Regions from separate parts of the Oceanimonas sp. AH20CE76 genome, predicted to be linked through region 3. Evidence: riboswitches for the same ligand, from Rfam matches in the RefSeq annotation. Region 3 holds a riboswitch; each other region holds the start of a gene.
The links. Region 3 has a riboswitch for thiamine pyrophosphate ahead of N2M06_RS02000 (sodium:solute symporter). Riboswitches for the same ligand answer to the same signal wherever they lie in the genome.

Region 1 (9,591 bases), 270 kb from region 3:
GATTTTCCACAATTCAGGATCTGTTATCAATACGCTGCTTAACAATATAAGTTTATGAAATAAAACAACTAATTTAAATCCCCCGGATCCAGATCGGATCATCCTTTCACAGAGTTATCCACAGGATCAACCGGCATTGCCGTGGAGTCCGGCGGCCTGCTGTGGCATGCTAGCGGCCAACGCAATAACGAGAAGACGCCATGGTTGCCATTCCTGCCAAACCCCTGATCCTGGTTGATGGATCCTCTTATCTTTATCGTGCCTATTTTGCTTCTCAGCAAGCGGATCTGCGCACCAGCGATAGCCGACCCACCGGTGCCATTCGTGTGGTTACCAATATGCTGCGCAGCCTGCACAAGCAGTTTCCTGACTCAAGAGTAGCAGTGGTATTCGACGCCAAGGGCAAAACCTTTCGCGATGAGATTTATTCGGAATACAAGGCACACCGGCCGTCCATGCCGGATGATCTGCGTGAGCAAATTAAGCCCATTCACGACATTATCCGTGCCATGGGATTGCCCCTGCTGATCGAAGAAGGAGTGGAAGCAGACGATGTGATTGGCACCCTGGCCCGGCAGGCCACCGAGCAGCAGCTGGATGTGGTGATCAGTACCGGTGACAAGGACATGGCCCAGCTGGTATCGAATCATGTGCTGCTGATGGATACCATGAAAAACAGCTTTCTCGATCGGGACGGCGTGGTGGAAAAATTTGGTGTGCCGCCGGAGCTGATTATCGATCTGCTGGCGCTGGTAGGCGACAAGGTAGACAACATTCCCGGCATGCCCGGTGTGGGTGAGAAAACGGCACTGGCGCTGCTGCAGGGGCTGGGCTCCATCAACGACATTGCCGCCAATACCGACAAAATTGCCGAGCTGGGCTTTCGCGGATCCAAGTCGTTTGCCGCCAAGTTCGTCGAGCACGAGCAGCAGGTACGGCTGTCTTATACCCTGGCTACCATCAAGACAGATGTGGAGCTGGACGTGGGGCCGGCGGATCTGCAGCAAAGCGAGCCCGATACCGAGGCCTTGCGCGCTCTTTATCAAGAGTTTGAATTCCGTAATCTGCTGGCTGAGCTGGATCCCGCCACTCAGGAAGAAGCGCCAGTGGCGGCGGCTATGGAAACCGATTATCAGCTGGTGACCGAGCAGGCGCAGCTGAATGCGTGGATTAAAAAGCTGGAAGCCGCGCCTCTGTTTGCCTTTGATACCGAGACTACCAGTCTCAGCTACCGGGATGCCCGTGTGGTAGGGGTATCATTTGCAGTAGAAGCCGGACAGGCGGCCTATGTGCCTTTTGGTCACGATTATCTGGATGCACCCGAGCAGCTGAGCGAAGAAACCGTGCTCGGTGCGCTCAAGCCGTTACTGGAAGATGAGAGCCGCATCAAACTGGGTCAGAATCTGAAGTACGATATCAATGTGCTGAAAAATCACGGCATTCACATGAAGGGCACGCTGCTCGATACCATGCTGGAGTCTTATGCACTCAACTCGGTGCAGACCCGGCACGATATGGACAGCCTGGCGGCATTTTTCCTTAATCACAGCACCACACCGTTTGAAGCCATTGCCGGCAAGGGAGCCAAGCAGCTGACCTTTAACCAGATCCCACTGGAGCAGGCCGGGCCCTATGCGGCGGAAGATGCTGACATTACTCTGCGGCTGCACCATCACCTGGCGGAAAAACTGGCTGCCGAGCCATCTCTTGAAAGCGTATTTAATGACATTGAAATGCCGCTGGTACCCATTCTTGCCGGAATGGAATACACAGGCGTGCGCATCGACGGCAAGCTGCTGGCCATTCAGAGTGATGAAATTGCCAAACGGCTGAAAGAGCTGGAGCTGGAAGCCCACGAACTCGCCGGTGAGCCCTTTAATCTCAGCTCTCCCAAGCAGCTTGGCGAGATTCTGTTCACCAGGCTGGAACTGCCGGTGATCAAAAAAACGCCCAAGGGTGCGCCTTCTACCGCCGAAGAAGTACTGCAGGAGCTGGCGCTGGATTACCCCTTGCCCAAATTACTGATGGAATACCGGGTACTTAGCAAGCTCAAGTCCACTTATACCGACAAGCTGCCCCAGATGATGAATGAGCACAGCGGCCGGGTGCATACCTCTTATCATCAGGCTAATACTGCCACCGGCCGGTTGTCGTCGTCAGATCCCAACCTGCAGAACATTCCCATCCGCACACCGGAAGGACGCCGCATTCGCCAGGCCTTTGTGGCTGAAAAGGGCTACAAGCTGGTAGCGGCAGACTACTCCCAGATAGAGCTGCGCATTATGGCGCATCTGTCTCAGGACAAGGGACTGCTCACGGCCTTTGCTGAAGGTCAGGATATTCACAGGGCCACCGCCGCCGAGGTGTTTGGTGTGGATCTTGAAGCGGTGACCAGCGAACAGCGCCGCCGGGCCAAAGCCATTAACTTTGGCCTGATCTACGGCATGAGCGCTTTTGGTCTGGCCCGCCAGCTGGGCATTGGCCGGAATGAAGCCCAGGAATACATGAATATCTACTTTGAACGTTATCCGGGTGTGCTGCGCTATATGGAAGAAACCCGCGAGCAGGCCAGCGAGCTGGGCTATGTGTCCACCCTGTTTGGCCGTCGCCTGTATCTGCCGGAGATCAAATCCAAAAATGGTGCCCGGCGCAAGGGCGCTGAGCGCGCCGCTATCAACGCTCCCATGCAGGGCACGGCGGCCGATATCATTAAAAAAGCCATGGTGCTGGTAAACGACTGGATAACACAGTTACCCGAAGACGATGTGCGTATGCTGATGCAGGTTCACGATGAACTGGTATTTGAAATTCGCGAAGACAAGGCAGAAGATTACCGGCAGAAAATTTGCGAACTGATGCAGCAGGCGGCCAGTCTGGATGTGCCGCTGCTGGTGGAAGCCGGTGTGGGTGATAACTGGGATCAGGCTCACTAATGCGATAAAAAATAACGATAGTGAAATAAACTTACGTTATAGTGGCAGCAGGTACAGAGGCAGTAGTCCATGCTGCCAAGCTTTTTGCATTTTATTAATATGCTGCTCAGGCCGCCTTCAGCGTTTTTAGCTGAGGGCGTTTTTTTTGCCTGCAATCCACCTCTTCTTTTGTATACAACAAAAAATTTATGTTACTAAATTACAGTTGGTGTGTTTCAACTCTGCCGGCTGGCAATTAAACGGTGGGCTGGGTATGATTTCTGTCATTGGTCGGGGTGCCGAAAGGCCGAGATGGCAATTGTTGCCGAACCCGTTGAACCTGATCCAGCTCATACTGGCGTAGGGAACCGATGGCTGTGGCCTTATGGTTTTCGCGCCCAGATAAAGGACCATAAGGACATGCACAGCAGCAAAGCCATTATTCTTTCCATTGCCGGCTCCGACAGCGGCGGCGGTGCCGGCGTTCAGGCCGACATTAAAGCCATCTCCGCCACTGGCGGTTACGCTTGTTCGGTGATTACCGCCATTACCGCTCAGAACACGCAAAAAGTCTCGGCAGTACATCCGGTTCCCCAGGATATGATTCGCGCCCAGCTGGAGGCGGTATTCAGTGATCTGCCGGTAGCCGCGGTCAAGGTAGGTATGCTGGGTGATGCGGATACCATTAATACGGTGGCTGACGCGCTTGAGGCCTACCGGCCTCAGCACCTGGTGGTGGACCCGGTCATGGTCAGTGCCAACGGCGATATGCTGCTGGCTCCTGACGCAGTGAACAGTCTCAAACAGCGGCTGTTGCCGCTGGCGGATGTGATCACCCCCAATCTGCCGGAGGCTGCCTGCCTTACCGGCAGGGACATACCCGCGTCACTGCGGGAAGTGGAGCCGCTGATCGCTGCCCTGATCGAGCTGGAGTGCCGGGCTGTGCTGCTGAAAGGTGGTTTTTTGCAGCAGGAGCCGCGCAGCCCCGACTGGCTGATCAACGGTGCCGATGTGCGCTGTTTTGATACTCCCCGCGTGATTACCGCCAACACCCATGGCACCGGCTGTACCCTGTCCGGCGCATTGGCGTCCTATCTGGCTCAGGGCCTGGAGCTTGAGCTGGCGGTAGCGTCTGCCAAGCATTATATCGAAAGAGCCATTGAAGCCGGCGCTCGTCTGAAAGTAGGGCAGGGCCGGGGGCCGGTGGAGCATTTTTTTGCCCGCTGAACACAGTGCAAATGTCCCGGCCCGCTTGCGTCCGGCCGGGGCGGCTTGTAGTATTCCTTGCGATGATAATCAATAACAACGAATTAACGCATTGATCGTTAATCGAAATAAGTCACTGCTATAGTCTGCATTCTAAGTCTCTCCTTTCTATTTGCCGATCCTTACGCCCCTGAACGGGCCTGAAAAGGAGCCTTGCGTATGCTTGTTGCCGTTTTGGCAGGTTTTGTTCTCGCCGCCCTGGTGCCCATGTTGAGCTCCCGGCTGGGCCAGTATATTGGCTGGTTTCTGGCGGTATTACCCGCGAGTCTGTTTGTTTATTTTGCCGGTTTCTGGCCTCTCATTACCGCGGGTGAGACGCTTCAGTTTCACTATCAGTGGATTCCCAGTCTTGATATCGGCCTGAGTTTTCTGCTCGACGGCCTCAGCCTGATGTTTGCGCTGCTGATCACCGGTATTGGTACCTTTATTCTGATCTACGGCGGCCGCTATCTGGAGGGCAACAAGGACAGGCACAAGCTGCTGATGTACCTGCTGGCCTTTATGAGCGCCATGCTGGGAGTCGTGCTCTGTAGCAATTTGATCGGGTTGTTTGTGTTCTGGGAGCTGACCAGTATTACTTCCTATCTGCTGATTGGTTTTAACCATGAGCAGGAAAAGTCGCGCAAGGCGGCGCTGCAGGGCTTGTTTGTCACCATGGGTGGCGGCCTGGCACTGATGACAGGCCTGATCATGCTGGGCTGGATGGCCGGCAGCTATGAGCTGACCGAGGTGCTGGCGCAGGGCCCTGCACTGCAACAGCATCCGCTGTTTTTGCCCATGATGATATTGATCCTGGCGGGCACCTTCACCAAGTCGGCGCAGTTCCCGTTTCACTTCTGGCTGCCCAATGCCATGGCCGCGCCCACGCCGGTCAGCGCCTATTTGCATTCCGCCACCATGGTTAAGGCGGGCGTGTTTCTGATGGCCCGGCTGCAGCCTGTCATGGCGGGCCATGATGCCTGGATGCTGACGCTGTCGGTATTGGGGGCTGTTACCATGACGGTGGGTGCCCTCATGTCGGTATGCAGCACAGATCTGAAACGCATTCTGGCCTATTCCACTATTATGGCGCTGGGCACACTGACCATGCTGATTGGCATCGGCACGCCGGTGGCGCTGAAAGCGGCCATGATTTTTCTGCTGGCTCATGCGTTGTACAAAGGCGCGCTCTTTATGGCTGCCGGTACCCTGGATCATGCCACCGGTACCAAGGATGTGCGCGAGCTGGGCGGCTTGCGTGCCCATATGCCGCATACGGCGCTGTTTTTATGGGTGGCGGCCTTGTCACTGGCGGGTATACCGCCGCTGTTTGGTTTTATTGCCAAAGAGCTGATGTTTGAGGCGGCCTTGGGTGCCCGCGCCCTGTCTGTGCTGCTGGTGGTGCTGGCATTGGTCACGGCTGTGGCTATTGTGGCTGCCAGTGCTCTGGTGGCCATCAAACCTTTCTTCGGCAAGCTGAAACCCACTCCAAAAACGCCTCACGAAGCTCCCCTTGCCATGCGTCTGGGCTTTAGTGCGCTGGCAGTCTTAAGTCTGGTGCTGGGGTTGTTGCCCGGCCTGGCTGAGCCGCTGCTGGCGGCGGCGGTCACTGCCATCAGCGGGGCCCCGGCGGGAAATCTGGATCTGGCGCTGTGGCACGGCATTAATCTGCCGCTGCTGTTCAGTGCTGCCGCGCTGGTGGCCGGTGCTTTGCTGTACCGTCGCTGGAGCCGTATTTATCAGCCGCTGGGCAAGGTGCTGTATCCACTGGCCTACGGTCCGGAACGGGGCTATGAGCATATGATGGACGGCCTGGTGCGGCTGGCCCGCTGGCAGACCCATGTACTGCAGAACGGCTACATGACCAACTACATCATGACCATACTGCTGACTACCATAGGTCTGCTGATATATGCCTTCTGGGCGCATGACGCCTTTATCTACTCACTGTCGTTTGAAGGGGTTTATCTCTACGAAGTGGTGATCAGTCTGCTGATGATGGTGGCGGTCATTTATGTCTGCTCCACTCATCTGCGTCTGGGAGCCGTGGCCGCGGTAAGTGTGCTGGGCTTTTCCATGGCGCTGATTTATGTGTTTTTCAGTGCGCCGGATCTGGCTATTACTCAGATATTGGTAGAAACCCTGACGGTCATTCTGCTGGTACTGGTGCTGTTCCGTCTGCCCGGTTTTCAGGATCTTTCCAGCACGCGCACCCGCTGGCGGGATGCGACTGTAGCCGGTGTATTTGGTGTGCTGGTGACCATGATGGTGTTAACCGTGAACCAGTCTTCGCTGGGCGAAGGCATCAGCAGTTACCTGATAGCTAACAGCTATGACATAGCCCATGGCCGCAACATAGTGAACGTGATCCTGGTGGACTACCGGGCGCTGGATACTCTTGGAGAAATTTTTGTGCTGGCGCTGGCAGCCATCGGTGTGAACGCCATGATCCGCTTTCGTTGGGAGGAACACCGCTGATGATAGGCTCGTCTCTGATATTACAGACCGCCACCCGCTTTCTGGTACCGTTATTGCTGCTGTTTGCGGTGTATCTGCTGCTGCGCGGCCATAACGAACCCGGCGGTGGCTTCATTGCCGGCCTGGTGGCATCCGGGGCCTTTGCTCTGCATATGTTTGCCTTTGATGCCAGCAGCACCCGCAAGCTGATGGGAGTGGAAAGCCAGCTGCTGATGGGGTGTGGTCTGCTGCTGGCGCTGGCCAGCGGTGTGGTGGGCATGGTGCTGAAAGGTCAGCCGTTTTTGTCCAGCCAGTGGTGGACAGTGTGGCTGCCTGGCATTGGTGATCTCAAGCTGAGTACGCCGCTGTTTTTTGATATCGGTGTATTTTTGGTGGTTATCGGTGTGGTGACCACCATTATTCTGTCCCTGGCCAAGGTGGAGGAATAAATGGAAAACCTGTTTGCCTTTGTGGTGGGCGGCCTTTATGCCACCGCGCTTTATATGATGCTGCGACGCAGCGTAGTGAAACTGGTGATCGGCCTTATTATTCTGTCGAATGCCGCTAACCTGCTGATCTTTACCAGCGGCGGTCTGGTGCGGGGCGCGCCACCTCTGATTCCGCAGGGGCTGAGCGTACCGGTGAAAGCCATTGCCGATCCGCTGCCGCAGGCGTTGATCCTGACCGCCATTGTGATCAGTTTTGGGGTGCTTGCCTTTGCCGTGGTGTTGATCCACCGGGCATATGAAGTGATTGGCGCCGATGATGTTAACGAAATGAAGAGCACCGATTCGTGAAACCAGAAGTCGTGATACCCATCCTTATTCCCATGCTGGCAGGGGCCTTGTGTCTTACCTGCTGGCGCTGGCGCAATGTGCAGCGCTGGATTTCCGTATTCTCCGGTGCCGGTTTGCTGGTGGCCTCTGTGGTATTGCTGCAAAAGGTACAGACAGACGGCATTCAGGTGGCCCATATGGGTAGCTGGCCGGCCCCCTATGGCATCAGTCTGGTGGCCGATCTGCTCAGTGCCATTATGGTGGTGGTCACCGGTATTATCGGTCTGGCAGTGGCGGTGTATTCGCTGGCCACCATGACCCGCAGCCACGAAGCCTTTGGTTACTATCCACTGCTGCATCTGATGCTGGCAGGCGTAGTAGGGGCTTTTCTTACCGGAGATATCTTCAACCTTTATGTGTGGTTCGAGATACTGCTGATCGCCTCTTTTGGTCTGATGATTCTGGGGGGTGAGCGGGCCCAGATGGAAGGGGCCATCAAGTATGTGACCCTGAACCTGATTTCCTCGGCCATGTTCCTTACCGCAGTCGGGCTGCTCTATGGCTATGCCGGTACCCTGAATATGGCGGATCTGGCAGTAAAGCTGAACGGTGCCGATCAGACCGGGCTGGTGACTGTCATAGCCATGCTGTTTCTGGTGGCCTTTGGCATCAAGGCGGCGGCGTTTCCGCTGTTTTTCTGGCTGCCGGCGTCCTACCACACACCACCGGTGGCCATTTCGGCGGTGTTTGCCGGTCTGCTCACCAAGGTGGGGGTGTATGCGCTGTATCGAGTGTTCAGTCTGATTTTTGTGCAGGATACCGGCTTTACCCACGGCACAGTACTGATGGCCATGGGTATTTTCACCATGGTAACCGGCGTACTGGGGGCGGCGGCCCAGTTTGAAGTGCGGCGCATTCTCTCGTTTCACATTATCAGTCAGATTGGTTACATGCTGGTGGGGCTGGCGCTGTTCACGCCGCTGGCCATTGCCGGCGGGGTGTTCTATATCTTTCACCACATCATAGTGAAGACCAATCTGTTTCTGATCAGCGGCATTATGTATCGCTATCACGGCAGTTATGATCTGGCTCATCTGGGGGGCCTGTATCGCTCGGCTCCCTGGCTGGCGGCGCTGTTTCTGGTACCGGCCATGTCACTGGCGGGGCTGCCGCCGCTGTCGGGCTTTTTTGCCAAGTTTACCGTGATCAAGGCCGGTGTGATTGAAGGCCACTGGCTGATGGTGACCATGGCGCTGATAGTGGGTCTGCTGACGCTGTATTCCATGATCAAGATCTGGGCTGAAGCGTTCTGGAAAAAACTGCCCGATGACGCCAAGCCACTGCGTGGTGAGCGGGATCCGCATCTGTATGTGCTGTATGCGCCTGTTGCCGTGCTGGCGCTGATGACCCTGACCATCGGTTTTGGTGCCGAGTGGTTTGTGCAGCTGGCCATGGCCACGGCGGAGCAACTGACGTCACCGTCGGTCTATATCAATGCCGTGCTGGGAGGAAGCCAATGAAAGCCTTTGGATGGAATATGCTGCTGGCGCTGGCCTGGGTTGCGCTGTCCGGTAACTACACCATCAGCAATCTGGTGATCGGAGTGCTGCTCAGCTATCTGGTGCTGGCCTATGTGGGCCGGGACAAACCCACCTTTGCCCGCTATTTCGGCAAGGCACCACGCATTATCAGCTTTGCGCTTTTCTTTATCTGGGACCTGATAAAGTCTAACGCCCGCGTGGCTTACGATGTGCTGACGCCCACCCACTTAATGCGCCCGGGCGTGATTGCCATTCCGCTGGATCTGAAAGATGAAGGGGGCATTACCATTCTGGCCAACCTGATCACCGCCACGCCGGGCTCGCTGGCGCTGGATGTCTCCAGTGACCGCCGAGTGCTGTATGTGCATCTGATGTATCTGGAAGATGAGTCCCGCCAGCTGGCGGAGTTCAAGGCCCTTGAGGCCCGTGTTATTGATTTGCTGGGATAAGCCATGTTTGAACTTGCTCTTACCCTGTCGTTTGTGTTTTTGAGTCTGGGTCTGGTACTGGCCACGGCACGACTGCTGATTGGCCCCACACTGCCGGATCGGGTGGTGGCGCTGGAGGTCATTGCTTCCATGACCATTGGTTTTATTCTGCTGTACAGTGTGGCCTTTGATGAGCCGGTATTGATTGATGTGGTGATCGTGCTGGCGCTGA
Region 2 (9,591 bases), 430 kb from region 3:
TTGAGCCAGTGGGTGCCCAGGGCTTCCCGGGCCAGACGGGCGGCAAACAGCGCTTCGTCTGCGTCTTTGGCACCGGAGGTGTTGGGCAGCAGGTTCACGCCCATTTCCAGCAGCGGTGGCAGTATGTCATCGGTACGGTTTTTCAGATCCACCCGCTTCAGCGCCATGGTCACCAGCTGCGAACCGGAGGCCGTGAGTGACTGCTGCATCTGCTTGCCGTTGGCGTATTTGCCGGTGCCGGTAAACAGACGGGATTCAAAGGTTTTATCGGCGATTTTCAGACTCATATCAGCCTCCGGCGATGGCGTGGAACAGGGTAATGTTGTCGTTGGGTGCAAGCTGACGCTCCGCCCACTGGCTGCGTGCCACCACTTCACGGTTGAGTGCCACCGCCACACCGGGTTTGTCCTGCTCCAGTTCGGTCAGCAGCTGCGCCAGGGTGGTCCCCTCGGTCAGCGGGTGTTGTTCGTCGTTCAGAATTATGTGCATCAGTTCTCACTCCCCTTGATTCCACATACCGGGCAGGCCGGGTCCTTGGGCACTCGAAGGCTGTGCCAGCGGTGGGCCTTGGCATCAAACAGCTTGAGCTCACCCCAGGGCACTGTGCCGGTGCCGGTTAAATACTTGATGGCTTCCAGTGCCTGCAACAGACCTATGGTGCCCACCACGGGGCCAATCACACCGGCGTTGCTGCAGGTCAGCCGTTCTTCCATTTCAGGGCCATACAGGCAGCGATAGCATCCATGCTCGCGGGACGGGTCCAGCGCCAGCAGCTGGCCTTCAAAGCGAATGGCCGCGCCTACCAGCAGGGGCTTGCCCTGGGCGTAGCAGGTGGCGTTCAGGGCCTGGCGCACCGTCATGTTGTCGGTGCAGTCCAGCACCAGGTCTGCCTCGGCCACAAAGCCGGCCAGACTGTGCTCGTCCATTTTCTGATTCACCGCCACCAGCTCTACCTCGGGGTTGAGCTTTTGCAGCTTTTCCCGGGCTACTTCGGCCTTGGCCATTTTCAGGCTGTCGATGTCATACAGGGTCTGGCGCTGCAGGTTGCTGACCTCAATCTGATCGAAGTCGGCCAGCCACAGGGTGCCCACCCCGGCCGCCGCCAGATATTGGGACGCCGGCGAGCCCAGCCCGCCCAGGCCTACGATGAGCACGGAAGCATTTTTAAGCTTGAGCTGACCTTCCTCGCCCACCTCTTCCAGCAGCAGATGCCGGCTGTATCGCATGAATTCGCTATCGCTGAGCATGATTAGCCCTCCACCATGTGCAGCAGTTCCTGCGTGGCTGCATCCGGGTCCGCCGCCTCGGTAATGGCGGTGACCAGTGCAATGCTGCCGACGCCGGTTTCCGCCACCAGCGGCACTCTGTCCTTGCTGATGCCACCAATAGCCACCAGCGGGAACTCGTCCTGCATCAGTGCCACATAGCGATGAAGCCGCTCCAGGCCCTGCGGGCGGGACGGCATGTCTTTGGTGCGGGTAGGGAAAATATGCCCCAGCGCCAGATAAGACGGCTGCAGCTCCCGGGCCCGCAGCATCTCGTAATAGCCGTGGGTAGACAGCCCCAGCTTGAGGCCGGCAACCCGAATGGCTTCCAGATCCGCCACTTCAATGTCTTCCTGACCCAGATGCACACCATAGGCACCATGCTGAATGGCCAGCCGCCAGTAATCGTTGATAAATAACCGGGCGTTATAACGCTTGCCCAGCTCCACCGCGGCCTTGATATCGGCTTCCACCTCGGCATCGGTCTTGTCCTTGATGCGCAGTTGCAGGGTGCGAACCCCCTGCTCCAGCAGTCGCTCCAGCCAGGCAACCGTGGTCACCACCGGGTACAGACCGAGCTTGTTGGTGTCCATGGCGGCAAAAGCGCCATTCGGGTGCGGACCTTCAATACCCAGCTGCCCGGCCAGCGGGCTGCCGGGCATGACCACGGCAGGAAAGTCATCCAGATTGGTGGGCCAGCCCAGATGGGCCACCGGACCGGCACCGGCACCAATGCCTTCGGCGGCTTTCAGGCCCTGATTAACGTAGGCCTTGGCCAATACCAGAGCATCCTCGATGGGATAATCCAGCGCCATGGCGGTGGCAATGGCGGAGGACAAGGTACAGCCGGTGCCATGACCGTGCTGCGTGTCGAGGCGCGGGCTGGCCAGCCAGATTTCCCGCTCGCCGTCACTGTAGAAGTCGATGGACTGGTCGCCGGTCCAGCCGAGATGGCCGCCCTTGACCAGCACAGCACCTACGCCCATTTCCCGCAGGGCGGCAGCACCGGCACGCAGTGCCTGAGGTGAGTCGGGCGCGATACCCGACAAGGCTTCCAGCTCAACGGCGTTGGGGGTGATCAGGTCCACTTCCGGCAGCAGATCAGCCTTGATGGCCGGCAGCAGGTTGGCTTCTGCCATGGACTGACCGGTGCTGGCAATGGCCACCGGATCCAGCACCACATAAGGCTGCCACTGGCGGCGATATTCCTTGAGGTAGCGCGCCAGCACCTCGGCGCGCAGCCCGCCCGGCAGCAGGCCCACCTTGATGGCGGCGGCCTGCATATCGGTAGACAGAGAAACCAGCTGGCTGGTAAAGGCCTGCATCAATACCGGCTCCACCATGGATACCGACACCGAGTTCTGAGCGGTAATGGCGGAGATGACTGAGCAGCCGTGGCCGCCCAGTGCATGAATGGTGTGCAGATCGGCCTGAATGCCGGCTCCGCCACCCGAGTCGGAACCGGCTATGGTCCAGACGATGGGTTTGGTCATAGAGTTTCTTGCTCCAGTTTATCGGCCTGGTGATAGAGCTCACCGCCGCGTTTCTTGAATTCTTCCGACATTTTCGCCATGCCGGCCTGTACGATTTCAGGCTGGCCGTCCATACCCACCAGCTGCACTGCTATGTTGTTTTCCAGGCTGGCGGCGTAGTCGCGCACGTCCTGAGTGATCTTCATGGAGCAGAACTTGGGTCCGCACATGGAGCAGAAGTGCGCCACCTTGCCCGATTCCTGAGGCAGGGTTTCGTCGTGATATTCCCGGGCGGTTTCCGGATCCAGCGCCAGGTTGAACTGATCGTGCCAGCGAAACTCGAAACGCGCCTTGGACATGGCGTTGTCACGAATTTGCGCGCCCGGGTGGCCCTTGGCCAGATCGGCGGCATGGGCGGCGATCTTGTAGGTGATCAGACCCTGCTTCACGTCTTCCTTGTTGGGCAGCCCCAGGTGCTCCTTGGGAGTAACGTAACAGAGCATGGCACAGCCGTACCAGCCGATCAGCGCCGCACCGATACCAGAGGTGAAGTGGTCGTAACCCGGGGCGATGTCGGTGGTCAGCGGGCCAAGGGTATAGAAAGGCGCTTCGTGGCAGTGCTCGAGTTGCTCTTCCATGTTGCGCTTGATCATGTGCATGGGAATGTGACCCGGGCCTTCAATGATCACCTGCACGTCGTATTCCCAGGCGATCTTGGTCAGCTCACCCAGCGTATACAGTTCGGCAAACTGGGCCTCGTCGTTGGCATCGGCCACCGAGCCCGGGCGCATGCCGTCACCCAGTGACAGGGACACATCGTAAGCGGCACAGATTTCACAGATTTCACGGAAGTTCTCGTAGAGGAAGCTTTCCTTGTGGTGAGTGAGGCACCACTTGGCCATGATGGAGCCACCGCGGGACACAATGCCGGTCACCCGCTTGGCGGTCATGGGCACATAGCGCAGCAGCACGCCGGCGTGAATGGTGAAGTAGTCCACGCCCTGCTCGGCCTGCTCGATCAGAGTGTCGCGGAACACTTCCCAGTTCAGGTCTTCGGCCACGCCGTTCACTTTTTCCAGGGCCTGGTAGATGGGCACGGTGCCGATGGGAACCGGGCTGTTGCGCAAAATCCACTCACGGGTTTCGTGAATGTAGCGGCCGGTGGACAGATCCATGACGGTGTCGGCACCCCAGCGGGTGGACCACACCAGTTTTTCCACTTCTTCTTCAATGGAAGAGGTCACTGCCGAGTTGCCGATGTTGGCGTTGATCTTCACCAGGAAGTTGCGGCCGATGATCATGGGCTCGGCTTCCGGGTGGTTGATGTTGGCGGGAATGATGGCGCGGCCTTCGGCCACTTCCTTGCGCACAAATTCTGGGGTGATGTTTTCCGGCAGATTGGCACCAAAGCTCTCGCCCTTGTGCTGCCTGAGCAGCAGTTCGTCCCGCACCCGCTCACGGCCCATGTTTTCGCGAATGGCGATATATTCCATCTCGGGAGTGATAATGCCTTTGCGGGCGTAGTGCATCTGGGTCACGCACTGACCGGCCTTGGCCTTGCGCGGCTTGGGCAGGTGCTCAAAGCGCAGGTGATCCAGGCCATCGTCGGCCATGCGCTGCTGAGTAAACTCGGAGGTAACACTTTCCAGCTCTACGGTATCGTTACGCTCCAGAATCCAGTCCCGGCGCAGCTGGGGCAGACCCTTGCGCACATCAATTTCAGACTCGGGATCGCCATAGGCACCTGAGGTGTCATATACCGGTACCGGATCGTTGGGCTCGAAAATGGGGTTTTCTTCGGTGCCGCCTTTATAGCTGTCGGCCAGGGCGATTTCGCGCATGGCGACTTTTATGTCGGGGCGTGAGCCGTCGAGATAAATGCGGGAGGAATTCGGAAAGGGTTCGCCCTTCAGGTTGTGAATATATTCCTGGGCCTGGCTGCGAACTTCACGACGGTTTACTTTTGTTGACATAGCAATCTCACTTTTGCGTCCATTTGGTGAAATGCTTGTCGGGAGTGTTGATAAAGAACTGCCTACATCCGGTAGCGGGTTCTTTACTTGCTTCCCTTCGCAGGTATTAGCCTGATCAGGTTCAACGGATCCCGCTTTCGCGGTCTCAGCCCCATGAGGGCACTCCGACAAGATGGTCGCAGTATAACCAGACCAAGTTCACAAAAGCAAAGATGATTCATTGCCAGACAACAGCCAAAATGGCACCGGGCCGTTACTTTTTTGCATAAACCACTCAGGACGTTACCAACCCCAATGCCAGACCCACGGTCAGAATCAGGGTACCTTTGGCAGTGAGCGCCAGTGCCCGGTTCAGCTCGGCGCCTTCCCGGGTCAGCACCAGCTTCAGCCCTTGGGCAAGCGGCCACAGCCCCAGCAGCGCCAGATATCCCCAGCCGGTCATCAGCCGTTCGGCTGCCAGCACCGCCAACGCCAGCAGCCCGGCCTGCCAGGCCCGTGCCCGGGGCAGCCCCAGCCGTAAAGCAAGCGTGTGTTTGCCCGCCTGAGCATCACCCGCCATGTCGCGAATATTATTGATATTGAGCACCGCCATCGACAGCAAGCCTGCCACCAGCGCCGCCCAGATGCCGGCAGCGGCAAGCTCCGGCCGCATCAGCCAGCCAGTGCCCAGCACCGCCACCGGGCCGAAAAACACAAATACCGCCGCATCGCCCAGCCCCGAGTAACCATAGGGCCGCCGGCCCAGGGTATAACCCAGTGCCGCCAGCACAGATAACGCCCCCAGCAGCAAAAAGCCCAGCCAGGCGGCAAGGTCGTGACCCAACGCCAGGGTCAGCAGTGCCAGTCCGCTTGTCAGTGCCAGTAAAATCACCACTACTATGGCCCGGCGCAGCTGAGCCACCGACACTTGCCCCGAGGCCAGCACTCGTACCGGGCCGGTGCGCTCATGGCCATCTGTGCCACGCAGACCGTCGCCGTAATCGTTGGCCAGATTCGACAGAATCTGCAGTAACAGGGCCGTGAGCAAGGCCAGGGCCAGCACACCAACATTTACAGTGCCGGCACTGGCGGCTCCCAACACAATGGAAGCCACCGCCAGCGGCAGGGTTTTGGGCCGAATGGCCAGCAGCCAGATGTTCAGGGGCATCACAAACACAATTCCACTTATATAAAGCGCTCCATGATACTCAATAAACACCGCTGTCGCTCACCGTGTCACCATGTTACCTTTATGTAAAATTAAATAGCTGAGCGCCTTGCCATGTCCATTTCGGTTTACCGCTATGCCCTGCCCCTGACCAAAGAAAAAGTGATCGACGGCGTTGCCGTGCGCCGCCGCCATGGCTTGTATATATGTATTAACGGTCACTGGGGCGAGGTGGCACCCCCGGTCACCGCCGATATAGCAGCAACAGAAACCGAACTGCTGACCGCCTGCGCGCAGCTGGAACAAGGCCTTGAGCATACAGCCACCTCACCCTGGGTGCGCTTTGGACTGGGTTGCGCGCTCACGCCACTCACAGCAGCACCCGCTCCCAGCCTGCCGCTGCTGGAAGGCGAGCGCGAAGCCATTATTCGCGCCTGGCGCTGCCGCAGGGAGCACCCTGTTCAAGCCTGGCTGACCCTGACCGGCGATGTGCAGTTTGACGCCGGCCTGGTGCGCGAGCTGTCCATTCTGGTGCCCGGCCTCAGGCTGGTGCTGGATGCCGGCGGCCGGCTCAGCGAAGCACAGCTGGCTGAACTGTGGCGACATACCGGTGGTCGCGCTACCGACTGGCTGCTTGATCCCGGCGCCAGCCCGGCCGACACTCGCACACTTGCCCAACGGCATGGCTGGCCGGTGGCCATCAGTGCTGATCGCTGTGGCGATAAACTCCCGGCGGTGTTTGAAGGGCTGAAAGCCCTGGTGCTGCGCCCCTCCCTGCTGGGCGAGCCGGCCTTGTGCCGGCAGTGGGCCAATACGGCACTAGCGCAAGGGCTGCAGGTGATACTGGCGGGCAATCTGGAAAGCGGCCTGGCCAATCAGCATATTGCACAACTGGCGGGGGAGCTGACACCGGACAGCCAGGCTCAGGTCGACGGCCTGCGTTATTTGCTGCACAACGGCGTCACCACTCAAGGCCAGCCGGACGTTAATCACCTTACTCTGGTTTATGGATCAGGCTGTTTATAAAACAGCCACAAAAAGCGCACCAAACTGGTGCAAAAGGCAAGGTTTTCTTGGCATTTTGAGGGTAAATCCGTATAGTCAGGCCGATATTTCGACAGGTTCCCAAACACATGTTTCAAGACAATCCCCTGCTGGCTCAGCTCAAGCAACAAATCCGCGACACCCTGCCTACCAAGGAAGGCATGGTCAAAGGCACCTCCAAGGGCTTCGGCTTTCTCGAAGTCAGTGACAAGGAAAGCTATTTCATTCCGCCCCCGCACATGAAAAAGGTGATGCATGGCGATCACATTACCGCCGTGCTGCGCACCGAAAACGACAAGGAGATGGTGGAGCCGGAGACCCTGATCGAGCCTGGCCTGACCCGTTTTGTGGCCCGGGTAAAGTGGTTCCGTGACCGGCTCAATATTGTGCCCGATCACCCGCTGATGAAAGACGCCATCAAGGCTCGCACCATCAAGGGAATGAACGACCAGGACCTGAAAGATGGCGACTGGGTGCTGGCGGATCTCAAGCGTCACGCCCTGAAAGACAATGGCTTTTTTGCTGATGTGGTGGAAGTGATTGCCGGCGTGGACGACCCCATTGCCCCCTGGTGGGTGGTGCTGGCCCGCAACAGCCTGGCCAACCAGGCCCCTCAGGACCGGGAACAGTGGGAGCTGCTGGACGACACTCTGCCCCGCCAGAACCTGACCGAAGTGCCCTTTTTCACCATCGACAGCGAGTCCACTCAGGATATGGACGACGCTTTGAGCGTGAAAAAGCTGGATGACGGCGGCTGGGAGTTGCTGGTGGCCATTGCCGATCCCACCGCTTATGTAGCCCACGACAGCGACATGGACAAAGTAGCCGCCGAGCGCGCCTTTACCGTGTATTTGCCGGGCCGCAACATTCCCATGCTGCCGCGCACCCTGGCCGATGAGCTGTGCTCCCTGAAAGAAGGGGAAGACCGTCACGCCCTGTGCGCCCGCATTCATATTAACGCCGACGGCAAGGTAGCCGACGATGCCGAGTTTTTTGCCGCCCGCATTCGCTCCCACGCCCGCCTGGCCTATAACAAGGTCTCCGACTGGATTGAAGGCACCGGCGACTGGCAGCCCGAAAGCGAAGTGATTGCCGAGCAGTTGCGCGAGCTGAACACCATGACCCTGGCCCGCAACAACTGGCGCAGCACTCACGCCATTGTGTTCCCGGACCGCCCCGACTTCCGTTTTGAACTGGACGATGCCAGCAACGTGGTGGCCATTCACGCCGATCACCGCCGCATTGCCAACCTGATGGTGGAAGAGTCGATGATTGCCGCCAACCTGGCCTGCGGCAACTGGCTGACCAAACACTGCGGCACCGGTGTATTCAACGTGCACGCCGGCTTTGATGAAGAAAAACTGGCCCAGCTGCAGGAACTGCTGAAAGAGCATGATGCACCGGTAGACCTCGACAGAATCACCACCCTGGAAGGTTTCTGTGAGCTGCGCCGCTGGCTGGATAGCCGCGACACCAGCTATCTGGACAACCGGGTGCGCCGCTTCCAGTCTTACGCCGCCATGAGTACGGCTCCGGGTGAGCACTACGGCCTGGGTCTGGACGCCTACGCCACCTGGACCTCGCCCATTCGTAAATACGGCGACATCATCAACCACCGGCTGATCAAGGCCATTCTGGCCGAAAAAGCCCACGACGCCCACGCGCCCAACGCCGAGCTGGCCGTGCACCTCTCGGAACAGCGCCGTATGCACCGCCGTGCCGAGCGCGACATTGCCGACTGGCTGTATGTGCGCTATCTGCAGCCGGCGGTGGCTGGCGGCCATGTGTTTGATGCCGAGATTATCGACATCGGCCGCGGCGGCGTGAAGCTGCGCCTGCAGGAAAACGGCGCCGTGGTGTTTATGCCGTCCTCCCTGATCCTGCCCAACCGGGATCGGCTGGAATGCAGCTGGGACGACGGCCGGGTCTATCTCGACAAACAGCCGGTATACGAGCTGGGCCAGCACATTCAGGTGATCCTGACCGAAGCCATTGAAGACACCCGTTCCCTGATCGCCAAACCGGCCATTCCGCTGGTACCGGAGAAGCAGGAAAAACCTGCTTCCTGAGCGGAATTCTGATACTGAAAAGGCCTGCACATGCAGGCCTTTTTTGTCCCTTATATCCACCCTTGCTTATATATTCCAAAAGCAACTATCAAAGATGGTTTAAATATCTTTTGCGCATATTAGAATCGATTATAGTTTCTTCATTTTTGTTTGGAGTTGAATCATGCGCAAATCCCTTCTGGCCTCTGTGCTGTTTGCCGCCGGCGTGAGCGCCACCGCCCTGCCGCTGCAGGCCAAAGAGCTGCTCAACAGCAGCTACGACATTGCCCGCGAGCTGTTTGCCGAAATCAACCCTGTGTTTGTAAAGCACTGGCAGGAGCAAACCGGTGAAACCCTGGAGATCAAGCAATCCCATGCCGGTTCATCCCGCCAGGCCCAGGCCATTTTGCAGGGCCTGCGCGCCGATGTGGTGACCTACAACCAGACCACCGATGTGGATGTGCTGCACCAGAAGGGTAATTTGATCCCCGAAGACTGGAAGGCCCGCCTGCCCAACGACAGCTCCCCCTACTACTCCACCATGGCATTTCTGGTACGCAAGGATAACCCCAAGCAGGTGCAGGGCTGGGACGATCTGACCCGGGACGACGTGCAGCTGGTATTCCCCAATCCTAAAACCTC
Region 3 (9,591 bases):
ATTGTGGCTGGCCTTTGCTCTGCTGGGCTGGCTGCGCTGGGGCTGGCAATGCTTTGCAAGCCACGGGTTGTGGCGACCGCTGGAATTCTTCAGGCGAGCTAACAAAACGCCGTGGAAAACCCCAAAAAAGCCGGAGCAGGGTTCAGATGAGATCTAGCTTGGGGTACTCTTGCAAACAGAAAAGATGCTGAATTTCGCCGAATAAGGATGATTTTGATGAAAAAGCTGCTGGCTTCCGCCGTTTTTACCCTGACTGCCACTCTGGCGCTACCGGCCATGGCAGCCGACCCCATAGTAGTATCGTCAAAAATCGATACCGAAGGCGGCCTGCTTGGCAATCTGATTTATCAGGCCCTGAACAATGCCGGCCTTGAAGTGGAAAACCGCAGCCAGCTGGGCGGCACCCCCATACTGCGCAAAGCCATTATTGCCGGCGAAGTGGATATTTATCCGGAATACACCGGCAATGCCGCCTTTTTTCATCAGAAAGAAGACAGCGACGCCTGGAAGGACTTTGAACAGGGCTACGCCTTGGCCAAACAACTGGACTTTGATGCCCATCAGCTGGTGTGGCTGACCCCGGCCAACGCCAACAACACCTGGGCCATTGCCCTGCGCCAGGACATTGCCGAGGCCAACAATCTGGCTACCATGTCGGACTTTGGCCGCTATGTCAGTGAAGGCGGTGAGATCAAGCTGGCGGCGTCCGCCGAGTTTGTGTCCAGCCCCGCCGTGCTGCCCGCCTTTCAGCAGACCTATGGCTTTGAGCTGAGTGACAGCCAGCTACTGGTGCTTTCCGGTGGCAACACCGCTGCCACCATCAAGGCCGCCGCCCTGCAAACCGACGATACCAACGCCGCCATGGTGTACGGCACTGACGGTGCCATTGCCTCTGTGGGTCTGGTAGTCATGGACGACGACAAGGGCGTGCAGCCAGTTTACGCCCCCGCCCCCATAGTGCGGGAAAGTGTGCTCAAGGCACACCCGGAGATCGCCGGCATTCTGCAGCCGGTGTTTCAGTCGCTGAATGTAACCACCCTGCAGACCCTTAACAGCCGCATCGCCATTGGCGGCGAAAGCGCCGAAGCCGTGGCCGCCGACTATCTGGCCGGGCTGAGCCAGGACTGATGATTGTGCCTGCAATACATAACCAAAAATTGACTTCGGGGAGTGACCCATTCCTTTATCATTAAAACCCGACAAGGTCGGCGGCTTGCTGGCAACAGCGCTGGTACTCAGCCTGCTGGCGCTGCCCTTTGTCGGCCTGCAACCCAACCGTATTTTGCCCGGCGAATCCCTGAGCCTGCTCAGTTCCGCCGGCCTCACCGGCCTCTGGCCACTGTTATTGCTGCCGCTTTGTCTGGCTAACCGTGCCCTGCCCCTGCGACTGGCACTCACTGCCACCGCCCTGCCGCTGCTGCTGTATACCGCCGGCCATACCGCCATCGCCCTGCTGGAACATGCCGGCCCCCTGGCCCGGGTTTCCCTGGGTGCCGGCTTTTGGCTGGGGCTGTTCTGGCTGTGCCTGCTGGTGACCGACACCGCCCTGCGGCTGAAACTCGGACCTGCCGCCCGGCTGGCACTGGTGACCATCCTTACCGCAGCTGTGGTGGCACTGCTGGCTTCGGGCTTGTGTGACCAGTTGTCGTTACTGAAAGAGTTTCATAACCGCAGCGACTTCTGGCGGCAGGGGCTGCGTCATCTGCAACTGGCCCTGGGCAGCATTATTCCGGCGGTGCTGGCGGGCATTCCGTTAGGCATTGCCTGCCACCGCTCGCACAGGCTCAGGGCAGCACTGTTTCCGGTACTTAATATTTTGCAGACCATTCCCAGCCTGGCCATGTTTGGCCTGCTGATGGTGCCGTTAAGCCTGCTGAGCACCGCTTACCCCTGGCTGGGAGAGCTGGGTATTCGCGGCATTGGTGCGGCACCGGCGGTGATCGCCCTGTTTCTGTATTCACTGCTGCCCATCGTCAGCAACACGGCGCTGGGCTTTGACCGGGTCAACGCCCATGTGCGCGAGGCGGCCACCGCCATGGGCATGAGCCGCCGCCAGCGCTTGTGGCAAGTGGAGCTGCCGCTGGCATTGCCGGTGATTCTGAGCGGCCTGCGGGTAGTGGTCACACTCAATATCGGTCTGGTGGCGGTGGCGGCACTGGTGGGCGGCGGTGGCTATGGCACCTATATCTTTCAGGGACTGGGGCAGACCGCCACCGATCTGGTGATCCTCGGTGCCCTGCCCACCCTGCTGCTGGCGTTTTTGTTCGCCATCCTGATCGATACCCTGATCGCCCTGCAACAAGGCACTCGTGCATGATTGAAGTAAAAAACCTGAGCAAACAATTTGGCCGGCAGACGGCGGTAAAGGAGCTGTCGTTTCGCGTGGACAGCGGCCGGGTCTGCGCATTGGTCGGCACCTCTGGTTGCGGCAAGTCCACTACCCTGCGCATGCTGAACCGGCTGATAGAGCCCAGCTCGGGCGAGATTTTTATTCAGGGGCAAAAGGTCACCACCATCCCAGCCGAGCAGCTGCGCCGGCGCATTGGCTACGCCATTCAGGGAGTGGGGCTGTTTCCGCACCAGACCATTGCCCGCAACATCGCCACAGTGCCGCGGCTGTTGGGCTGGAGCAAAGCCGACATCGATGCCCGGGTCAGCGAGCTGCTCAGTTTGTTCCGGCTCGACCCCGCCACCTTTGCCGGCAAGTACCCGCACCAATTATCCGGCGGCGAACAGCAACGGGTGGGGGTGGCCCGGGCACTGGCGGCGCGCCCCGAGCTGCTGCTGATGGACGAGCCCTTTGGTGCGCTGGATCCGCTCACCCGCGAGCACCTGCAGGACGAGCTGCTGCATATTCAGCAACTGCTGGGCATTACCATCATAATGGTGACTCACGATCTGGAAGAGGCCATTAAAATGGCCGACGTGATAGCCGTCATGGACAAGGGCGAAATTTTACAGATAGACAGCCCACAAGCCCTGCTGCGCCACCCCAGGCCGGGCTTTGTGCAAAGTCTGGTGGGTGGCCGGGACAGATCCCTGCGGCTGCTGGCCACTCAGACCCTGGCCGATATCATGGCTCCGCTCACGGGGCCCGCCGGCACCGCCCTGCCGGCGGCCACCAGCCTGAAAGACGCCATGGCCGAGCTGCTCTGGCAGGGTGAAGAGCGGCTGACGGTGGTGGATGAGGCCGGCCAGCCGGTGGGTGAAGTCACCCTGAGCCAGCTGCTGAAACAAGGAGCCGGCGCATGACCCGCGCGCTGGGCTGGCTGATCCCCGGGCTGTTGCTGGCGCTGCTGACCCTGAACATGGACGCACTCACGCCGCTGTTTCATCTGCTGGTGGACGCCCCCGCGCCGGCCATTTACGCCCGGGACAGTTTTCTCAACCTGCTGGGCTGGCATGTACTGGCGGTGTTTGTCGCCATTGCCGCCGCCACCCTGCTGGCGCTGGGGGCCGCCATTGCCGTGACCCGGCCTTCAGGCAAGGCTTTTTTTCCACTGGCACGGGCACTGGCCAATCTGGGCCAGACCTTTCCGCCGGTGGCGGTGCTGGCGCTGGCGGTACCGGCGCTGGGCTTTGGTCTTACTCCCACCCTGGTGGCTCTGCTGCTCTACGGCATGCTGCCGATTTTTGAAAATGCCGTGACCGGGTTGCAGCAAATTCCCGCCAGTGTGCGCGAGGCGGCCAAAGGCATGGGCATGACGCCCCTGCAACGGTTGTGGCGGGTGGAATTGCCTCTGGTCCTGCCCACTCTGGTGGCGGGCATTCGCATTTCGCTGATCATCAGCATAGGCACCGCCACCATCGGCTCGACTGTGGCGGCCAAGGGTTTTGGCGAGGTAATTATTGCCGGCCTGCTCACCGACAACCTGGCCTTTGTACTGCAAGGCGGCATCATGGTGGCGCTGATGGCCATGATGCTCGACGCCTTGCTCCGCCGCCTTGAGCAACGGCTGACGCCGCCGGGCGGGTGAGAATACGGGGACTGGGGAATTGTAGGCCCGGTTTTACACCGGGCAAATACATTCACCTGCGACACCGCTGCCGCGAATAAATCGCGGCCTACAACCCCCGCCACTTACAGCTGAAAGCTTACGGCTGACAGCTCCCCGCAGGGGGAAGTCCCAGATGCTCCCGCAGAGTAGAGCCTTCATACTCGGTGCGGAACAGGCCGCGGCGTTGCAGCTCGGGTACCACCTGATCCACAAAGTCCTCGATGCCGGCGGGCAATGAGGGCGGCATCAGGTTAAAGCCGTCGGCACCCTCGTTGCGGAACCACTGCTCCATGCGATCGGCAACCGACTCGGGCGTGCCCACCATGGTGCAGTGGCCGCCGCCCGCAGCGAGCCGGCCCAGCAGCTGGCGCACCGTGGGCTGCTCGGTCTCAATAATACGCAGCACGGTGGCGTAGCGGCCTTTCGGGCCGGTGAACACATCCAAAGACGGCAGTGCCGGCACCGGGCCGTCCAGCTCCCAGCCGGAGCAGTCCTGCCCCACATAGGTGCCCAGCTGGCGCAACGAGGCGTCGGCGGGCAGCAGCTCATCCAGCTCCCGCTGCTTGGCTTTGGCCTCGGCCTCGGTAGAGGCCACATAGGTCACCAGCCCGGGCATGATGGGCACATCCACACTGCGGCCCGCGGCTCTCACCCGGCGCTTGATGTCGCGGTAGTAGTCCTGGGCCGCCGGCAGATCGTAGGCCACGGCGTAAATAGCTTCGGCGCACTGGGCCGCCAGAGTGCGCCCCTGCTCTGAAGCGCCGGCCTGAAACAGCACCGGGTGGCCCTGAGGCGGGCGCGGCACATTGAGCGGGCCGTCCACCAGAAAGAATTCGCCGTTGTGATGAATGGGGTTCACCTTGCCGGGGTCGGCATAGTGGCCGGCCCGATCCATCACCAGCGCATCAGCAGCCCAGGAATCCCACAGCTTGATCACCGCCTCCACAAACTCCTCGGCCCGGCGGTAACGCTCGGCGTGCGCGGGCATGGCCTCGTAGCCGTGGTTGCGGGCTTCCACGTCAAACATGGAGGTGACCACGTTCCAGCCCATGCGGCCGTTGGAGATATGATCCAGCGAGGCCATCATGCGCGCAGCGTGAAAGGGCGTGAAAAAGGTGCTCGACACAGTGCTGATAAAACCGATGCGATCCGTAGCCCGGCTCATGGCCGCCATGGCGGTAAGCGGCTCCAGAAACCAGTAGCTGCCGTCCGCCACATTGCCGGTAGACTGGCCGTCGGCAAAGAACACCGCATCCAGCTTGCCGCGCTCGGCGGTTTGCGCCAGACGCTCGTAATAGCGAATATCCCCCAGCTGCTCCACCGCGGAATTGGGGTGACGCCAGGCGGCCCTGTGGTGGCCGCACCCGAACAGAAACAGGTTCAGGTGCATCATGCGTTCGTTCATGCTCATCAGTTTTTCACCAGACCGCCGTCCACTACCAGATTCTGGCCGGTGACCGAGCGGGACCAGGGCGAGGCAAAGAACAGGGTGGCGTCGGCAAATTCCTCCGGCGTGGTCACCCGGCGCAGCGGCGTATTGGCGGCAATGTAGTCAAACACTTCCTCGGGAGTAGCGGCAGAGGCATCGGTAGTGCGCAGCAGGCCGCCGGATACCATGTTGACGGTAATGCCGTCCGGGCCCAGATCCTGCGACAGGGTGCGGGTCAGCGACAGCAGCGCGGCCTTGGCGGCGGTGTAGTCGTGGTAAGGCACCACCGGGTTCTGGAACAGATTGGTGCCAACATTAACGATGCGGCCAAAACCGGTTTTACGCATGCCAGGCAGCGCCGCCCGGGTGGTGTTTAAGGCACCGCCGGCAATACCTTCCAGCTGCTGGTGCAAATGCTCCCAGGTCAGCGCTTCGGCATGGGGCCGGGCATCACCATTAAAAGAAAACGCCGGCAGGGCGTTGTTGATGACGGTGGTTACCGGGCAGCCGAAATGGGCCTCGGCCTGGTCAAACATGGCCTGCACGGCGGCGGCGTCAGTCACATCGGCCTGCACCGCCAGGGTCTGCTCCGGCGCTTCGGCCGCCAGCTTTTGTGCCGCCTCGGCGCTGTTCAGGTAGTTGATCACCACTTTGGCACCTTCGCGCAAAAAGGCGCGCACCAGATGCTCGCCCAGGCCGCGGGCGCCGCCGGTAACCAGCACCAGTTGTTCATTAAATGGAATGGAAGTTTGCATTTTCTACCTCGAAGCTGAGGCGAAGGCATAAGGCAGCAAAGGCACCAGGCCGGCAGGCTGACATCCCTTCGCCAGTATGAACTGGATCAGGTTCAACGGGTGTTATCTCAGCCCTGCTTAGCAGGACACCCCGTGTCTCGGCACGAACCATAACATACCCCACAGCAAGCTGTAAGCCGTCAGCGATAAGCTGTCAGCAGCCCGAGTAGCCTTAAGGATTTATCTGGTGCCTGTTGCACGGTACGAACAGGCAGATTGCGATATCCGCAAACACATAAGAACAACTTAAAGCTGACAGCTGACCGCTTAAAGCTCCCATGGGTTTGGTGAAAACCCGCTTCGGGTGGATAATAAAGACCTCGAAAGCAATGGATAACGCCGAGCCGACTATGACCACACTGACAATTACCCGCCCCGACGACTGGCACCTGCACCTGCGCGACGGTGAGCAACTGCAAGACACAGTACGCGACGCCAGCCGCTATCTGGGCCGCGCCCTCGTTATGCCCAACCTGGTGCCGCCCGTTACCACCACAGGGCTTGCCAACCAATACCGCGAGCGCATTCTGGCGGTACGCCCCGAGGGCAGCCGGTTTGAGCCGGTAATGAGCCTGTATCTCACCGACAAAACCGACCCCGACGAAATTCGCAAGGGCCGCACCAGCGGCGACATTGTGGCCTGTAAACTGTATCCGGCCGGTGCCACCACCAACTCCGACTCCGGCGTGACCGATGTAAAAAACATCTACCCGATGCTGGAAGCCATGCAGGAAACCGGCACCCTGCTGCTGGTGCACGGTGAAGTCACCGATTCGCGCATCGACATCTTTGACCGGGAAAAAGTGTTCCTGGAAACCGTGCTGCCCGACGTGGTGCGCGACTTCCCCGACCTGAAAATCGTGCTGGAGCACATCACCACAGAGCACGCGGTGAAGTTTGTGGAGCAGGCCGGCGACAACGTGGCCGCCACCATCACCGCTCACCACCTGCTGTTCAACCGCAACCACATGCTGGTGGGCGGCATTCGCCCGCACTACTACTGCCTGCCGATCCTCAAGCGCAACACGCACCAGCAGGCGCTGGTGCGTGCCGCCACCAGCGGCAGCAAAAAGTTCTTTCTGGGCACTGACTCGGCACCGCACTTTCAGCATCGCAAAGAGGCCGCCTGCGGCTGCGCCGGTGCCTACACGTCTCACGCTGCCATTGAGCTATATGCTGAAGTGTTTGAGGAAGCCGGTGCGCTCGACAAGCTGGAAGCCTTTGCCAGCCACAACGGCCCCGACTTCTACGGCCTGCCCCGCAACCCAGACACCATCACTCTGGTAAAAGAATCCTGGACGGTGGACGCTACCCTGCCCCTGGGCGGTGACCAGCTGGTGCCCATTCGCGCCGGCGAAGACATTGGCTGGATGGTGAAATAACCATGGTCAGTTAATAAAAACGCGACTTCGGTCGCGTTTTTTGTGTTGCATTTGAGTTGATTGACAATCAAGGCCCCGCCCCTTACTCTCGTTTCACATTCCTGGGGGAGCCCACACGGGCTGAGACTCCGCCACCAAGGCGGTAACCCTTAGAACCTGATCCGGATAATGCCGGCGAAGGGAAGGAAACGAACGATCCCGCACCATGACGATCCGCCCTCCTCTTCCTTTCGCCCATATGCCCCGGCTATTTCATGCTCGCGGGAGCAAAGGGAGAACACATGCTGGACACCACCACCGCCATTTTATGGCTCTGTTTATTTGCGGCGGTTTTCGCCATTCCCGGGCTGCTGTACGCCCGCCGGCAAAACGACAAACCGGAAGACTTTATTGTGGCCCGCAACAGCCAGAGCGGCACCGCCACTACATTAACCTTGCTGGCCACCACCATGGGCACCTGGATTTTGTTTGGTCCGGCTCAGGCCGCCACCTGGGGCGGTGTGGGTGCCATTACCGGCTACGCCCTTGGCGTGCTGGCCCCCCGGCTGATCATGATTCCGCTGGGCAAACGCATTCGCGAGCTGATGCCCGAAGGCCATACCCTCACCGAGTTTGTAATGGGACGCTACGGCCGGGGCATGTTTGGTTTTGTACTGGTGATCATGCTGTTCTATATGTTTATTGCACTCACCGCCGGCCTCACCGCCATTGCCCAGATGGTGGCCCTGCTGGCACCGGTGCCGCTGTGGACTACCGCCGGCATTGTGATGGTGGCCACCCTTGTTTACACCCTGTATGGCGGCCTGCGGGTCACCATTTTTACCGACCGCGTGCAGATGCTGGTGATTTTGCCGTTTTTGCTGGTGCTGATTGCCCTGGGCTGGCAGGCCACCGACGGTCTGGCCCCGGCCCTGGCCGGCCTGCAACAAAGCGCACCGCACCTGCTTGATCCGCTCAACACCACAGGGCTGAAATCGGGCCTCACCTTCTTTCTTGCCGTGGTGCTCACCGGTCTGTTCTATCAGGGCACCTGGCAACGGGTGTTTGCCGCACGGGACAACAAGGTAATCCGCAATGGCTTTATTCTGAGCGGTGTGCTCAGCTTTCCCATCATCTTTATTATGGGACTGTTTGGCCTGGCCTTTGTGGGCCTGAACCTGCCCGGCGACGGCTCGGTGGCGCTGTTCAGCGTGCTGATGCCCAATATGCCGCTGTGGTTTGCCATTGGCCTGCTGCCCTTTGGCCTGGCGCTGATCATGAGCAGCGCCGACTCCACCATCAGCGGCCTGACCAGCATGCTGGTGGTAGACCTGCGCCGGCTGCTGCCCAACACCAGCGTGCACACCCTGCTGGGGCTGTCGCGCTGGCTGATTGTGCTGTCTTCCATTCCGGTGCTCTATGTGGCCTCGCAGGGCTTTAGCGTACTTTATTTGTTCCTGCTGGCAGACCTGCTGTGCTGCGCCGCTGCCTTTCCGGTGTTCTTTGGCTTTTACAATGCCCGTTATCAGGGCTGGAACGCCATGCTCAGCACCCTCGGCGGTCTGGTGGCCGGCCTGATGCTGTTCCCAGCCCCGGGCGAAGCCGCCACCTATTTGCTGGAGTCGTTCCTGCTGGCCACCTTTGTGCCGGTGGCCATTTCCGCCCTGCTGCTATTGGTGCCCAACCGCAACCCCTTTGACTTTGCCGCGTTAGCCAGCCGGGTGCGCAGCCTGGAAAACTGAGTTCGTTTTGCTGTAACCATTCGTCGCAATACATTGCCGGCGCGCCCCAAGGCCGCCGGTTTTTTTTGTGTTCTACACTGAGTGCACAACAACCGGTAAACCGGTACCCAAGCGGAGAGCACTCATGAAAACAATCACCACCTCGCTGACGCTGGCCCTGCTCGTGACTCCTCTGGCTGTTGCCAACGAACTGACGGGCACCCTGGACGGAAAACAACACAGCTGGCACATTCTGGAGCATGAGCAAGGCTCCACCGCCAACTTCAG

Region 1: another riboswitch for thiamine pyrophosphate. It lies ahead of thiD (bifunctional hydroxymethylpyrimidine kinase/phosphomethylpyrimidine kinase); the one in region 3 lies ahead of N2M06_RS02000 (sodium:solute symporter).
Region 2: another riboswitch for thiamine pyrophosphate. It lies ahead of thiC (phosphomethylpyrimidine synthase ThiC); the one in region 3 lies ahead of N2M06_RS02000 (sodium:solute symporter).

What each region holds. Positions count from the first base shown of each region.
Region 1 covers NZ_CP155481.1:113,808-123,398, forward strand. The annotation lists gene polA (DNA polymerase I) at 201-2,933, shown strand; TPP riboswitch at 3,195-3,296, shown strand; gene thiD (bifunctional hydroxymethylpyrimidine kinase/phosphomethylpyrimidine kinase) at 3,333-4,139, shown strand; gene N2M06_RS00580 (putative monovalent cation/H+ antiporter subunit A) at 4,338-6,635, shown strand; gene N2M06_RS00585 (Na+/H+ antiporter subunit B) at 6,635-7,063, shown strand; gene N2M06_RS00590 (Na+/H+ antiporter subunit C) at 7,064-7,411, shown strand; gene N2M06_RS00595 (Na+/H+ antiporter subunit D) at 7,408-8,910, shown strand; gene N2M06_RS00600 (Na+/H+ antiporter subunit E) at 8,907-9,380, shown strand; gene N2M06_RS00605 (cation:proton antiporter) at 9,384-9,591, shown strand, end outside.
Region 2 covers NZ_CP155481.1:3,203,576-3,213,166, forward strand. The annotation lists gene N2M06_RS15600 (thiazole synthase) at 1-287, opposite strand, end outside; gene thiS (sulfur carrier protein ThiS) at 289-489, opposite strand; gene moeB (molybdopterin-synthase adenylyltransferase MoeB) at 489-1,247, opposite strand; gene thiE (thiamine phosphate synthase) at 1,250-2,758, opposite strand; gene thiC (phosphomethylpyrimidine synthase ThiC) at 2,755-4,710, opposite strand; TPP riboswitch at 4,785-4,887, opposite strand; gene menA (1,4-dihydroxy-2-naphthoate octaprenyltransferase) at 4,985-5,857, opposite strand; gene N2M06_RS15630 (o-succinylbenzoic acid (OSB) synthetase) at 5,972-6,883, shown strand; gene N2M06_RS15635 (exoribonuclease II) at 6,991-8,970, shown strand; gene cysP (thiosulfate ABC transporter substrate-binding protein CysP) at 9,134-9,591, shown strand, end outside.
Region 3 covers NZ_CP155481.1:388,637-398,227, reverse strand. The annotation lists gene N2M06_RS02040 (hypothetical protein) at 1-157, shown strand, start outside; gene N2M06_RS02035 (ABC transporter substrate-binding protein) at 217-1,128, shown strand; gene N2M06_RS02030 (ABC transporter permease) at 1,214-2,317, shown strand; gene N2M06_RS02025 (ABC transporter ATP-binding protein) at 2,314-3,252, shown strand; gene N2M06_RS02020 (ABC transporter permease) at 3,249-3,977, shown strand; gene N2M06_RS02015 (LLM class flavin-dependent oxidoreductase) at 4,096-5,409, opposite strand; gene N2M06_RS02010 (3-oxoacyl-ACP reductase) at 5,409-6,182, opposite strand; TPP riboswitch at 6,229-6,325, opposite strand; gene pyrC (dihydroorotase) at 6,572-7,603, shown strand; TPP riboswitch at 7,697-7,803, shown strand; gene N2M06_RS02000 (sodium:solute symporter) at 7,885-9,324, shown strand; gene N2M06_RS01995 (hypothetical protein) at 9,449-9,591, shown strand, end outside.